One region of the Exiguobacterium sp. s194 genome, then DNA from elsewhere that is predicted to be linked to it. Evidence: predicted binding sites of a transcription regulator. Region 1 holds the regulator's gene; the other holds the start of a gene.

Region 1 (7,736 bases):
CGTGAGCTCGAATTGCCGCGCGGCGGGAAAGTGCTCATCACGGATACGGTCGGATTTATTCGCGACTTGCCGACGAAACTCGTCGCCGCGTTCCGCTCGACGCTCGAGGAAGTGCTCGGGGCTGACCTCGTCTTGCACGTCATCGATTCGTCAAACCCGCACTACATGAACCAGATCGACACGACCAACTCGGTCTTAACGGAACTCGGCGCGAGTGAGTTGCCGCAGCTCGAGGTATACAATAAGAAAGACCGGTTGACCGAAGACTTCGTCGGCGGACCGCTCGTCATCTCGGCGCTCGACTCGAACGATATCGAGACGCTCATCGGCGCGATCGAAGATAAGATTGCGGATGTGTTGACGAAAGTACACGTCATCTTGCCGGTCCGCTCGTTCGAGCATTACCATCCGGCCAAAGATTCGATGTATCGTCTCGAGGAGAAGTTCCTCGATGACGGTTCGGTCGAACTCGTTGGATATATGAGAGAAGACACGCGTCTATATGCGACGCTGAAACAATTTGAGGTGTGAAACAATGATGTGGCAAGAAAAGATTGCGTATTATGATGAATTGGCCCCGTTCGTGACCGAGGCGGAAGCGCGGGTAAAACCATATTTTGAAACGATCGAGGCGACAGCGGAGTTCAACCAATACCGTGTCCTCGAGTCGTTTAAGAAGCATAAAGTGTCGGACTTTCATTTCAATCCGACGACCGGGTACGGCTATGACGATATTGGACGCGACACGCTCGAGTCGATTTATGCTGACGTGTTCGGGGCGGACCTCGCCCTGTGCCGCCCGCAAATCATCTCTGGGACGCACGCCATCGGGATCGTCTTGTTCGGTGTGTTGTTGCCAGGGGATGAACTGCTTTATATTACCGGCAAGCCGTACGACACGCTCGAAGAGATTGTCGGGATTCGGGGAGACGGCCGTGGGTCGCTCAAAGAACTTGGTGTCGGCTACGACACGGTCGAGTTGAAAGACGACCAGATCGATGTCGAGACCGTCATCGCACGGATTCGCCCTGAGACGAAGCTCGTTGGCATCCAGCGCTCGAAAGGTTACGCCAACCGACGCAGCATTCCGGTCCAAGAAATCGGGGAGGCAATCGCGAAAATCAAAGCGGCACACCCGCACGTCTTCGTCTTCGTCGACAACTGTTACGGTGAGTTCGTCGAGACGATTGAACCGACCCACGTCGGGGCTGATCTCATGGCCGGCTCACTCATCAAAAACCCGGGTGGCGGCTTGGCGAAGACGGGTGGCTATATCGCCGGGACGAAAGAACTCGTCGAACGCTGCTCGTTCCGCATGACGACACCTGGCATCGGAAGCGAGGCCGGTCCGTCACTCTATTCGCTCCAAGAGATGTATCAAGGGTTTTATATGGCGCCGCACACAGTCGCCCAAGCCTTGAAAGGGGCGCACTTGACGGCGAGCCTGCTCGGATTGCTCGGTTTCGAGACCGATCCGCATTATACGACGCCCCGGACCGATTTGATTCAATCGGTGACGTTCCGCGACCGCGACAAGATGATTGCGTTCTGTCAGAGCATCCAGATGGCGTCGCCGGTCAATGCGCATGCGTTACCGGTACCGGCCTATATGCCGGGGTATGAGGATGACGTTATCATGGCAGCCGGGACGTTCATTCAAGGCTCGTCGATTGAATTGTCGGCCGACGGTCCGCTCCGCGCGCCTTACACGGCCTACGTTCAAGGCGGATTAACTTACGCCCACGTCAAGGTCGCGCTCATGCTTGCCTTGAGCCAATTGCGGACGAAAGAGCTCGTCACATTTGACCGTGACAATATCTCACAGAAGTTGTAACCGAAATGTCATGTTAACTTTCTTAACATCTATTGACAGGTAAGTTGTCATGTATTATTCTCACAGTGTGAGACAGAAAAGGAGGGGTAAGAGATGGCCGATCAATTTCGTCGCTCCAACCCGTTGTTTCCGATTGGAATCGTTCAAGATTTGACCCAGCTGACAGGTAGGCAGATTCGGTACTATGAAGAACAGGGTCTGATTTCGCCTAGTCGGACGGAATCGAAACGACGGCTCTATTCCTTTAATGATGTCGAACGTCTACTCACGATCAAGGATTTTATCGATCAAGGCTTCAACTTGGCGGCGATTCGTCATATGCTCGATAACAGCGACGCTAAAGACGCGGAATCACTAAAGGCGCCGGTCGATGAAGCACCGAAGATCTCTGAACAAGAGTTACACAAATTATTGAAAACACAGCTTCAAGAAGCTGGCCGTTTCAATAAGACGTCGCTCATTCAAGGTGAGCTGTCACGTTTTTATCGATGACGCCAGTACACTAACCATTACACAATGTGAGAGGGGACATTTCACCATGGCCAGAAAAACGTTCACGAAAGAAGACATCAAACGCATCGCACAAGAAGAGGACGTACGCTTTATTCGTCTTCAATTCACGGATATCCTCGGTACGATTAAAAACGTCGAGGTTCCGATCAGCCAATTGGACAAAGCACTTGATAACAAGATGATGTTCGATGGTTCTTCAATCGAAGGGTTCGTACGCATCGAGGAATCAGACATGAACCTCTATCCAGACCTTGACACATGGGTTGTCTTCCCGTGGACAGACGGCAGCGGTAAAGTCGCTCGCTTGATTTGTGATATTTATACTCCGGACGGAAAACCGTTCAGCGGTGACCCGCGCGGCAATTTGAAGCGTAACCTCGAGCGCATGCAGAAGCTCGGTTTCACAGCATTCAACGTCGGACCAGAGCCTGAGTTCTTCCTCTTCAAGAAAGACTTGAACGGCCAACCGACACTCGAACTTAACGACCAAGGCGGTTACTTCGACTTGGCACCGGTCGACCTCGGCGAGAACTGCCGTAAAGAGATCGTCATCGAGCTCGAAAACATGGGCTTCGAAATCGAAGCATCACACCACGAAGTCGCACCAGGTCAGCACGAGATCGACTTCAAATACGCAGATGCGGTCACGACGGCTGATAACATCCAAACGTTCAAACTCGTCGTCAAGACGATTGCAGCGAAATATGGTCTTCACGCGACGTTCATGCCGAAGCCACTCTTCGGTGTCAACGGTTCAGGGATGCACGCCAACATGTCGCTCTTCAAAGGTGACACGAACGTCTTCTACGATCCGAACGGCGAAATGGAACTCTCTGACACGGCTCGCGCCTTCACGGCAGGGATTCTCGAGCATGCCCGTGCATTCACGGCTGTTTGTAACCCGACTGTCAACTCGTACAAGCGTCTCGTTCCTGGTTATGAAGCACCTTGCTACGTAGCATGGAGCGCGCGCAACCGTTCACCACTCGTTCGTGTACCAGCGGCCCGTGGTCTCTCGACTCGAATCGAAGTACGTTCGGTCGACCCGGCAGCAAACCCGTACCTCGCTTTGGCCACACTATTGGCTGCAGGTCTCGATGGAATTGAGAAAGACATGACAGCACCGAAGCCAATCGACAGCAACATCTACGTCATGGATAAGCCAGAACGTGTTGCTAACGGGATTGACGATCTTCCGGCTACGCTCTTCGACGCGCTCGAAGTACTCCGTACTGACAAAGTCGTCATGGAATCGCTTGGCGAGCATATCGGTGAGCACTTCCTCGAGTTGAAAGAAATCGAGTGGGATATGTTCCGTACGCAAGTAACAGAGTGGGAACGCGATCAGTACATGACGCTCTACTAAGTCGATGAACTGGGGACGTTAACCCTACCAATCAGAGTCCTGAACGAGTCTTCGCAAGAAGAACTCATTCAGGACTCTTTTTCTATCGTTCTATATAATGGGGAAGAATGTATGGCTAGATGAGCGGACTAGACGAAACTGAAGGAGATGGAAGACGTGGCCACACCGTTGAAAGAGGTATATCATGAGGATTTTTTGCTAGGATTTGGGCGACGGATTCAATCCGTGTACCCATCGTTTGATATACAAGCATTTGTCGCATCGATTGTAGATGAGTCATGGGAAGCGTTAGCGCTGAAAGGGCGTATGCGCCGTATTTCGACAAAGCTCGGGGAGTACTTACCTCAAAACTACGAGTCAGCTATAGATGTATTGGTTGAAATTGCAGACGATTGTGTCGGCTTTCCATATTTATTTTTTCCCGACTTCGTAGAAGTGTATGGACAGGCGGAAGAACATTGGGAACGCTCGATGTCAGCACTCGAACTCTTCACGCAGAAATCGTCTTCTGAATTCGCAATCAGACCTTTTCTGCTTCGTGATTCGACGCGAGTAATGGATCGCATGATGGCATGGGCCAAGCATCCGAATGAGCATGTGCGAAGATTGGCAAGTGAAGGCTGTCGTCCTCGTCTTCCGTGGGCGGAGTCATTACCGATGTTCAGAGAAAATCCGGCTCCCGTGTTTGCGGTTTTAGAGTTATTGAAAGAAGACCCATCATTATATGTAAGGAAAAGTGTCGCCAACAATCTCAACGATATCTCGAAAGATCACCCGGAAGCCGTGCTCGAAGTCTCGCGTCGATGGCAAGGCGAACATCCTCATACCGATTGGGTCATCAGACATGCGTGCCGAACATTGATCAAATCCGCACATCCTGACGCCTTAACGCTGTTCGGTTATACGCAAGAAACGGATTTGACCGTCAACGCATCGATTTCGATACATCCGAACGTGCTCAGCATAGGAGAGACGTGCGAGATTCAGTACGATGTGTCGATTCGTCCAGGCGATGGCGCCTATATTCGGGTCGAATACGCCATCGATTTCATAAAAGCGAACGGGAAAGCGAGTCGTAAAGCTTTTCTGCTAGCGAACAAAATCGTCCCCGGGGGTGCGCGACTTGTAGCGAACAGGATGCACAGTTGGGCAGATTTGACGACTCGTCGGCATTATTCAGGGGAGCATCGTGTCGTTTTGCTGGTCAATGGACGAGAAGTGGCAGAACATCATGTCATGTTGCATAAAAGTTATTGAGCTTCTATATAATAAACAGTTCAAAAAGGGCAACCCAGTCTCTACTAGACGGGCTGCCCTTTTAGGTGTATGGCATAAATGTTTGGCTTAAAAGGCACGTTTGAAGAACGTGGACGCATAGTCGAGCGTCGTATGTAGCGTCGTCGCGAAAACGAGTCCGAAGAAGCATGCGGCCCCGTTCAGGTCGAGCCACGATCTGACAGCTTCCTCATACGGCGTGAACGTGAGCACGAGCGTGAGCGGGAAACCGAGATAGATGACCCGGATCAGATCGCTCAAGAGCGGAAAATGCGAGAATAACGACCGATGGGGCATAATCTTCACATAAGGGAGCCAAAAGCCCCGAAGCGGTCCCCATCGATAATAGGCGTCCGACTTTAAGTCAAGGTCCGGGGAGAGCCAGAACGTCCCGATTAGGGCGCCGAATAGGAACATGGTCGGAATATCGATGTCAATAAAAGGCGTGGCAATCGCAAGAGCACCGATTGCCACGAGATTCGTACGGGTATGTGTCTTGCCACTCGCCATTAGTGAATCGTACGGTATACACCGATGACCTTCCCTAAAATCGACACGTTATCGAAATACATCGCTTCGAGTTCATCGTTCTCCGGTTGAAGACGGACTTTCGAAGCTTCTTTATAAATCCGCTTCACTGTCGCTTCGCCTTCATCCGTCATGGCGACGACAATCTCTCCATTGTCGGCCGTGTTCTGTTGGCGGACGAGGACACGGTCCCCATCCAAGATGCCGGCGTTAATCATCGAGTCTCCCGATACCGAGAGCATGTAGACGTTGTCGGAACCGACGACGTGGGCCGGGAGCGGGAAGTGCTCTTCCACGTTCTCGATTGCCGTGATTGGCGTACCGGCCGTGACTTTCCCGATGACCGGCACGTACATGACGGCATCATGGTCTTCCACGACTGACATCTCTTCATCTAAAATTTCGATGGCACGTGGCTTCGTCTTGTCACGTCGAATCAATCCACGCTTCTCTAGACGGTCCAAGTGGCCGTGGACGGTCGAGCTCGATGCGAGTCCGACTGCCTCTCCGATTTCACGAACGGAAGGTGGATACCCTTTCGCCCGGACCTCGGCTTTTATAAAATCAAGAATCTGTTGTTGTCTTGCTGACATTTTTTTCAATGGATTTCACCTCGATTATGTCGAATAACCTGCGAACGCATCCTATTCTTTATGGGTTTAGTTTAACACAAGAACACATGAGCGCACAAACATTCGTTCGTTTTTTTCCACTTGACCGAACAGAAGTTCTTGTTTTATGATGAGAACAGATAAACGAACAGACGTTCTCGAGAACGTGTATTCTTATTCCCAGGAGGTAATCGTTATGAGAGACACAATCAATGGAATCATTTTAGTCGGCATGTTGGCACTTGGAATGTTCGCGTTTTATATGGTCGGGGAAATGCGCCACGATGTCGAAGTCGTCGCGACCGAACCAGTAATCGAGCATAGCGTCGAAGAAGAAGTCGCCTTGACGGAGGCCGAGTCGCTCGAGGCACAGCTTCTCGCTGAACGCGCTGAGAAAGAAGACGACAAGACGACGTGGTTCGCCGCCGAATAATCTTTTCTGATTGCGAACAGCCCCCGAACCTGTGTATCGTAGAGGGCGAATGGAAAGAAAGGAAGTGACGGGATGCGAGTCGTCATTTATTGTCGCGTGTCGACGAACAAGTCCACGCAAGAGACGTCACTCGGTCGCCAAGCGGACGAACTGACGCGGATGGCGAAACGTCTTGACGCTGAAATCGTCGATGTGATCAGTGAGCAAGAGAGTGGGTATGAGGTCAATCGGACGGGGTTGCTCGATTTGTTGGAGCACGTCTCGACATCTAATCTCGATGCCGTGCTCGTGAGCGATGACAGCCGCCTCGGACGAGGGAACGCGAAAATCGCCATCTTGCATACGCTCATGAAACATAACGTCCGCTTGTTGACGATGCAATCGTCCGATGAATACGTCGTCTCGGATGCCGAGAAGATGGTGCTTGAAATCGTCAGTGTCGTCGAGGAATACCAGCGTAAAATCCATAATGCGAAAATCTCACGCGGCATGCGTCGGGCGGTCGCGAACGGGTTCAACCCGCACCGCAACATCCAACATCACGATCAAGGCGGTCGGAGCCGAATCGAAGTGCCGATCGAAGAAATTGTCCAACTGCGCGAGCGCGGACTGACGTTCGCTGAAATTGCCGCCACGCTACGTGGTTTTGGCTATGAGGTGTCGAAAGCGACCGTGAACCGTCGTTATTTGGAGCACGTATCAGTGCCAGAAACTTGATTCCTGCTCGCTGATTTTGTACAGTAGAAGAACAAATTCAGTAGAGAGGGGGCGAGCCTGATGCTAGCACCTGAACAGTTGGAGCGAATCAATTTTCTCGCCAACAAAGCCAAGACAGATGGACTGTCATCAGAAGAGATGGATGAGCAGCAAGCGCTGCGCCAACAATATTTGCAAGCGTTCCGCCAATCATTCAAATCGCAAATGATGGGGATGAAGGTCGTCGATCCGGACGGGAACGACGTAACGCCTGAAAAATTGAAAGACGAGCAGAAACGACATCGCTCGGAGTGACCACGAATGCACATCCTATTTCATATAGGGTGTGCATGTTTGTTATACGCGAACGGCGATCAGGGGGACTTAATGGACTGATTTTGGACGAAAGGAAGTAAACGATTCCATCTAATGTGTTATACTAATTAATTAGTTGTGACACACGAATGAGTATGCTAAAAT
Region 2 (7,736 bases), 130 kb from region 1:
CCCCTAGAGCGACGGCGTATGGCCGTCCATTGATGACGGCTTCGCGAATCTCATCTTCGACCAATCGGTAACCAGTCGTCCGATTATACAACCCGGTCAGCCCGTCCCGTGAGGCGAGCGTGTGTAACCGTTCGTTCGTCCGCTCGAGCTCGGACGTCACTTCGACGACGGACCCTTCGAAGACGAAAGACAGACCAGCAATCAAGGCGATCGTCGACAAGAGACAAAAGAGGCCCAATATTTGCTCGAAGGACGGCGTGAGCGGTTGCGTCCCTGTCGTCACATTCATATATAGGAAACCGTAGATGGTCATGGCGAGTATCGTCGAGGCGACCCGGATGGACCGACGGACGTTCGGCATGAAGAACACGCCATAGGCGACCGTGATGATGAAGTAGTGGACGTTCGCACCCCAACCGAGCACGACCGTCGAGATGATCGCGTTATAGACGACCTCGATGAACAGACCGACGAAGAACGCTCGATAATATCGTTTATGTACAAAATAAAAGGATAGCGTGTAATACAGAATGCTGAGTAGATTCGACCAGGCGAGTACCGTGACGCCGAGTTGCCAAAACGTGATCAAGAACACGACGTGGATGAGCCAAGCGAGCGCGTTCCCGTAAAAAGTGATGCGGTAATTATATAGTGTACCGCGACGTTCCTCATAGGCAGTTCCCACGCGAACACCTCCTGAACTTTAGTATACCGAACTGCCATCGATTTGCCCATGGGCGTTCGAGAAACGAGTCAATTTTACTATCTGAAACGCTTTAAATCGGTCCTTATGATTGCGTGAAATAGATATTTCACGCAACGTTTGTTCGCACGGGATTTTCCTCCGAGACACACATCAACCTGAGAACCGGAGAAATATCGTCATATAATCCGGTTTACATAATAAGTTATGGTGAACCAATTGATTTGTTTTAAAAATTTGAAAGAGTTACAGTTGTATGATAAAAGAAAATAAAGCTTGAAACGGTGATTCAGGTAAAGGTACACTGAGAACGTAAACAAAAGGGGGATTTCAGGATGGACGATCAACGTTTGAAACAATGGCTCACCGAGGCGAAGACGATTGCTGTCGTCGGCGTGTCAGCGAACCCGAACAAGACCGCGAACCAAATCGCAGACTATTTGATCTTGCAAGGTTACACAGTCATCCCTGTCAATCCAACGCTCGAGACGTGGAACGGACGCAAGGTCTATCCGACGGTCGAGAGCATCCCGGGGCGCGTCGATATCGTCGACGTCTTCCGACGCAATGAGTATTTGGCCGGCGTGGCCGAAGATGCCGTCCGACATGGGGATGTCGGTCTCGTCTTCAACCAGCTCGGGCTCACCAGCCCGGACGCCGAGCGGATCGCTCGCGATGCCGGACTCGACTACATCGAAAATCGATGCATCTATGTCGAGCACGCCCGCCTTCTCGGTTAAGACCTACCTCCTTGGTAGGTCTCCTTTTTTTCACGAGCCCCGCTCGCGGAGGGAGGCTTGCCAGAATCCAAAAACAGCTATACAATAGGATAGAAAAACGAACGTGTGTTCGAAATTGAGGTGACGAAGATGTCAACAGACTTATTTAATTACAATGAAGACGCCATCCAGGTGCTCGAAGGACTGACTGCTGTCCGGAAACGTCCGGGGATGTATATCGGTTCGACCGACCATCGCGGCTTGCACCATCTCGTCTATGAGATCGTCGATAACGCGATCGATGAGGCGCTCGCCGGATTCGGTGGCCAAATCGATGTGACCATCCATAAAGATGACGCAATCACGGTACGCGATCACGGGCGTGGTATGCCGACGGGGATGCACGCCTCCGGGAAACCGACGCCAGAGGTCATCTTCACGGTCCTTCACGCCGGCGGTAAGTTCGGCCAAGGCGGCTACAAGACGTCAGGTGGACTCCACGGGGTCGGCGCCTCGGTCGTGAACGCACTCTCGAGCAAGGTCCTCGTGACGATTTATCGCGACGGCAAAGTGTTCGAGCAGACGTTTGCCGACGGCGGGATCCCGCAGACGACGCTCCTCGAGACCGGAAAGACGCGTCAGACAGGGACGAGCGTCTACTTCAAACCGGACGCCTCGATCTTCTCGACGACGACATATAACTACGACACGCTCGCTGAACGGCTCCGTGAATCAGCATTCTTGTTAAAAGGATTGACGATCACGTTGACGGACGAGCGCTCGGATAAAGAAGAGACGTTCCATTACGAGGAAGGGATTGCCGAGTTCGTCCAATATTTGAACGACGATAAGGCGACGCTTCATCCAATCGTCTATTTCGAAGGGACGGAGAACGATATCGAGCTCGAGCTCGCCTTCCAGTTCACGGACGCCTATTCCGAGAACGTCCTCTCGTTCGTCAACAACGTCCGGACTCGTGACGGCGGCACGCACGAGGTCGGCGCCAAGACGGCGATGACCCGCATCGTGAACGAGTACGCCCGAAAGAACGGATTGTTGAAAGAAAAAGACAAGAACCTTGACGGCGGTGACGTCCGCGAAGGCTTGACGCTCATCGTCTCGGTACGGATCCCGGAAGAGTTCCTCCAGTTCGAGGGGCAGACGAAATCGAAACTCGGTTCGCCCGAGGCCCGTACGAGCGCTGATGGTGTCATGGCCAAACAACTGACGATCTTCCTCGAGGAGAACCCGCAGATGGCGACGATGCTCATCAAGAAGGCGATCCGCGCCGCCCAGGCCCGCGAAGCCGCCCGGAAAGCCCGGGAAGAGGCGCGCAACGGCAAGAAGAAGAAACGTTCGAGCATCTTGAACGGGAAACTGACGCCGGCGACGTCGAAGAACGCCGCCAAGAACGAACTGTTCCTCGTCGAGGGTGACTCGGCCGGCGGTTCGGCCAAACAGGGCCGCGACCGGACGTTTCAGGCCATCCTGCCGCTGCGCGGGAAGGTCATCAACTCGGAGAAGTCGAAACTCCAGGACATCATGAAGAATGAGGAGATTAACACGATCATCCACGCGATCGGGGCTGGGGTCGGCCATGACTTCGAGCTCGAGGACTGCAATTTCGACAAAATCATCATCATGACCGACGCAGATACGGACGGGGCTCACATCCAAGTGCTCCTATTGACGTTCTTCTTCCGTTATATGCGCCCACTCGTCGAGGCCGGCAAAGTGTTCGTCGCCTTGCCACCGCTCTATCGGATTTCGAAAGGGAAAGGCAAGTCGGAACAGTTCGAGTACGCTTGGGACGAAGAAGCGCTCGAGAAGCTCGTCAAAGTGTATAAGAAGGGCTATATCCTCCAGCGCTACAAAGGTCTCGGTGAGATGAACGCCGACCAGCTATGGGAGACGACGATGAACCCCGACACACGGACGCTCATCCGCGTCACGGTCGACGACGCTGCCGTCGCCGACAAGCGTGTCTCGGTGCTCATGGGAGACAATGTTGCCCATCGCCGCGAGTGGATCGAGGAGAACGTCGCCTTCGGCCTCCAGGAAGATGATTCGATCATCGCCAATGAACACGTGACTAAAGCGATTGAGGAAGTGATGTAACGATGTCGACGATTCAACACATTTTAAACTTGTCGCTCGAACAGGTCGTCGGTGACCGCTTCGGGCGTTACTCGAAATATATCATCCAGGATCGGGCCCTCCCGGACGCGCGCGACGGGCTCAAACCCGTTCAGCGCCGCATCCTGTATGCGATGCACCATGAAGGAAACACGAACGAGAAACCGTACCGCAAATCGGCCAAGACGGTCGGTAACGTTATCGGTAACTATCACCCGCACGGTGACAGTTCCGTCTATGAGGCGATGGTGCGCCTATCGCAGGACTGGAAGTTGCGTTACCCGCTTATCGACATGCACGGGAACAACGGCTCGATGGACGGCGACTCGGCCGCCGCGATGCGGTATACCGAGGCCCGTCTGTCGAAGATCGCCGGCGTCATGCTGACGTCGATCTCGAAGAACACGGTCGACTACACGCCGAACTTCGACGATTCGACCGAAGAGCCGCTCGTTTTGCCGTCACTCCTCCCGAACTTGCTCATGAACGGGACGACGGGAATCTCTGCCGGTTACGCGACCGAGATTCCGCCGCACAACTTGACCGAGGTGCTCAACCTCGCCATCGCCCGTCTGAAAGGTGAGGTCGAGACGACGAATGACGCGTTCCGTTATATGCAAGGACCTGACTTCCCGTCTGGCGGGATCGTTATGGGCAAAGACGGCATCTTGAAGGCGTTCGAGACCGGCAAAGGCAAGGTCATTATCCGTGCCAAATCGGTCATCGAGCCACTTAAGGGAGGTCGTGAACAGATTACCATCACCGAGCTCCCGTATGAGGTGAACAAGGCGAACCTCGTCAAGAAGATGGAAGAGCTTCGCCTCGACCGCAAAGTCGAAGGCGTCGCCGAAGTCCGTGACGAGACTGACCGGACCGGTGTCCGCGTCGTCATCGAGTTGAAGAAGGAAGCCGATGCGGAAGGTGTGCTCCATTTCTTCTTGAAGCATACCGATCTGCAGCTCGCCTATAACTACAACATGGTCGCCATCGTCAACCGGACACCGAAACAGATGGGTCTCTTGTCGATTATCGACGCATACTTGAAGCACGTCGAAGAGGTCGTCACTCGACGCACGACGTTCGAGCTCGACCAGGCGAAGAAACGCGCCGAGATCGTCGATGCGCTCGAACAGGCCATCTCGGTCCTTGACGAGACGCTCGAACTCATCCGTTCGGCCAAAGACAAGTCCGAGGCGAAGCAGAAGCTCATGGAGCGGTTCTCGTTCTCAGACCGTCAAGCCGAAGCGGTTGTCATGCTCCAATTGTATCGTTTGACGAACACGGATATCGTCGAACTGCAAAAAGAGGCGAAGGCGCTCCAAAAAGAGATCACTCGCCTCGCCAACATCTTGAACGTCGACGCGACGAAACGGAAGCTCATCTCGAAAGAGTTGACCGCACTCCGTGACGAGTTCGGCGACGCACGCCGCTCGGTCATCGAGTCCGAGGTCGAAGAGTTGAAACTGAAGACAGAGGTCATGATCGCCGTCGAAGAGACGATGGTGTTCGTCAGCCGCGACGGGTACGTCAAACGTTCATCGATGCGCTCATATGGCGCCTCGAGCGACGAGATGCCGGAGATGAAGCAGAAAGACCGTCCCGTCCTCGTCACCCAGGCGATGACGACGGACCACTTGCTCGTCTGGACGAACAAGGGCAGTTACTTGCTCATCCCGGTCCATCAGATTCCAGAGTCGAAATGGAAAGACGCCGGTCAGCATGTCGCCAACCTCGTGCCGATCGAAGGCGAACAAGTCGTTTCGGCCGATGTCGTCTCGACGTTCGACACCGACGCGCACTGTCTGTTTGTGACGCGTGAAGGCATGGTCAAACGGACACCGCTCCGTGACTATGACGCCCAACGCAAGTCGAAGGCGCTCATGGCGCTCAAACTGAAAGGCGACGACGAGGTCGTCTTCGCCGGCATCAGTGACGGGCCTGGCCAACTGTTCCTCGTCTCTGAGCGCGGTTACGGCCTCTGGTTCAAAGAAGATGACGTGCCGGTTGTCGGTCAGCGCGCTGCCGGCGTCAAAGCGATGAACTTGAAGGATGGGGATATGGTCGCAGATGCTTTCGCCTTCTTCACACCGCCACTGTTCGTCCTTGTGACGCAACGTGGAGCGGTCAAGAAGATGAAGCTCGAGGATCAGTTCGACTGCACGAACCGCAACTTGCGCGGGACGATGCTCATCCGCGAAGTCAAATCGAAACCGCACCAGATTCGTCGCGTGCTCCCGGTGCATGACGATGAGACGCTCCACATCATCGGGAAAGAGAAAGCGAAGACGGTCAAGACGAAGCAGTTGACGCTCTTGGACCGCTACGCCAACGGCTCGTTCGTGTTTGATGAAGAGACATTCGGAGAGATTGAGGACGTGTATCTCGATTGAGATCGAACTAAAGAAAACCCTGTACCAGAGACCATTGTCTTTGATACAGGGTTTTTCTTATGGATTCAAAGCTCGGCCTCTATCAGATAGCGCTCCAAATCGGCCTGTTGGCGCAAGTGATGCCGGGTATGCATCTCGATGAGGTCGTACCACTCCTGTGCGTTCAGCCAGCCAAAGCCGCCATGCCGTGCTTTGACGTCAGGGTTTGCCGCGCGGACGAGCGGTTCAAGTCGCTTCAAACGCGCAGACAATTCGTCGAGTCGTCGCTCGAGCGTCTCATGCTTGTCCGTGTTGTTCGGTGGTTGGTTCATCTCATCAGGTAAACGAATTTTAATCGGAGGGAACCCACCGGCCTGAAACAATCGTTCACCGAATTCGGTCTTTCCGAGCGGTTGCTCTTCGTGTGAGGCGAGACACCGTTCAATCTCGTCTGCATATTCCTCGGCCACCACGATGATATGGTCGTACATCTGCCCGATTGACCAGACGTCTGCTGCTGCCTGATAGCGCAACTGCCGTTCGGTATAGCCGTCCAAGTCTTCTTTGAACTGGGATAACACTGCGATCGACATATCGTTCCTCCTTTGCCACCGTTCTCATTTCAGTATATCACGGGGAGGATAGGTACTTTCTTATGGGAGCGGGTATTGCTAAAAGGAACAAGTCCATCGTTTGGCGAATGGGGTAAGAGGAAAAATCATGGGGGGATCACTATGTCTCAATGGCTCGACTGGGCCAAACGGCTCCAGGCGCTGGCACAGGCTGGCTTGACGTTCACGAAAGACGAGTTCGATCGAGAACGTTACGTCGAACTTCAACGAATCGCGACCGAGATGTTCGAACGACAGTCAGACCTCGCCTTGGAGGAGGTCACGAAACTGACGCACGTCGATGGATACCCGACACCGAAACTCGACGTACGCGGTGTCGTCTTCCGGGACGATGCGCTCTTGCTCGTCAAAGAGCGGTCGGACGGGCTTTGGACGTTACCAGGTGGTTTTTGTGAGGTCGGGTTGTCCCCGGCCCAAAATATCATTAAGGAGATTGAGGAAGAGGCCGGGTTTGATGTCGTACCGGTACGGCTACTCGCGTTGTTCGATATGCATCATCACGACCATCCACCGCTGTCGCAGCATTACTATAAACTGTTCATCGAATGCGAGCTGATTGGTGGCGAGGCGCAGGTGAGCCATGAGACGAGCGAGGTCGCGTTCTTCACGCGGGACAACTTACCACCTTTATCGACCGCGCGGAACACGCAGGAACAGCTTTATATGTGTTTTGAAGCTAGATGGCAAGAAGATTGGATCACGTTGTTTGATTAAGGGGAGGGGATATCATGAAAGTCACACGGATTGACCACGTCCATCAACTGACATTCTATGCGCCTGTATTACCGATTAACGTCCAGTTGATTGAGCGGGAGCTCGGACTCGTCTTGATTGACACCGCCCTCGCGCGCAATGCTGAAGCGATTTTAGCGTATATCGAGGCACAGGAGCGTCCGCTGCTCGCCATCTTGCTGACGCACGCCCATGGCGATCACGTCGGTGGTGTCGACGCCATCTTGAAGGCGCATCCGCACGCCGAGCTTTACGTCTCGAGGCGCGATGCTCGTCTCCTCGAAGGGGACAAGACGACCGACCCGGATGAGCGGTCACTCAAACTAAAAGGATCGCTCCCAACAATCCACTCCTTGCCGGATAAATTGCTCGACCCAGGTGAGCGCTTGTTCGGTCTGAGGGTCTATCCGGCAGCGGGTCATACGCCGGGCTCCATCGCCTATTT

What was found. The regulator LexA, encoded in region 1, represses DNA repair genes until DNA is damaged. The targets are predictions, from matches to a motif close to CGAACATATGTTCG.
Region 2: a site for LexA is predicted at 1,542-1,555, ahead of parE (DNA topoisomerase IV subunit B). Genes of this name have one in related genera too.

Annotation. Positions count from the first base shown of each region.
Region 1 is NZ_JACSLT010000005.1:52,407-60,142, forward strand. Features, by position in the region: gene hflX (GTPase HflX) at 1-531, shown strand, start outside; gene KNP85_RS07315 (methionine gamma-lyase family protein) at 539-1,834, shown strand; gene KNP85_RS07320 (MerR family transcriptional regulator) at 1,928-2,326, shown strand; gene glnA (type I glutamate--ammonia ligase) at 2,373-3,713, shown strand; gene KNP85_RS07330 (DNA alkylation repair protein) at 3,870-4,970, shown strand; gene KNP85_RS07335 (metal-binding protein) at 5,058-5,498, opposite strand; gene lexA (transcriptional repressor LexA) at 5,498-6,118, opposite strand; gene KNP85_RS07345 (hypothetical protein) at 6,324-6,560, shown strand; gene KNP85_RS07350 (YneB family resolvase-like protein) at 6,633-7,277, shown strand; gene KNP85_RS07355 (DUF896 domain-containing protein) at 7,338-7,571, shown strand.
Region 2 is NZ_JACSLT010000005.1:177,675-185,410, forward strand. Features, by position in the region: gene KNP85_RS15895 (GGDEF domain-containing protein) at 1-685, opposite strand, end outside; gene KNP85_RS07955 (CoA-binding protein) at 1,039-1,443, shown strand; gene parE (DNA topoisomerase IV subunit B) at 1,573-3,540, shown strand; gene parC (DNA topoisomerase IV subunit A) at 3,543-5,948, shown strand; gene KNP85_RS07970 (DinB family protein) at 6,014-6,520, opposite strand; gene KNP85_RS07975 (NUDIX hydrolase) at 6,662-7,273, shown strand; gene KNP85_RS07980 (MBL fold metallo-hydrolase) at 7,288-7,736, shown strand, end outside.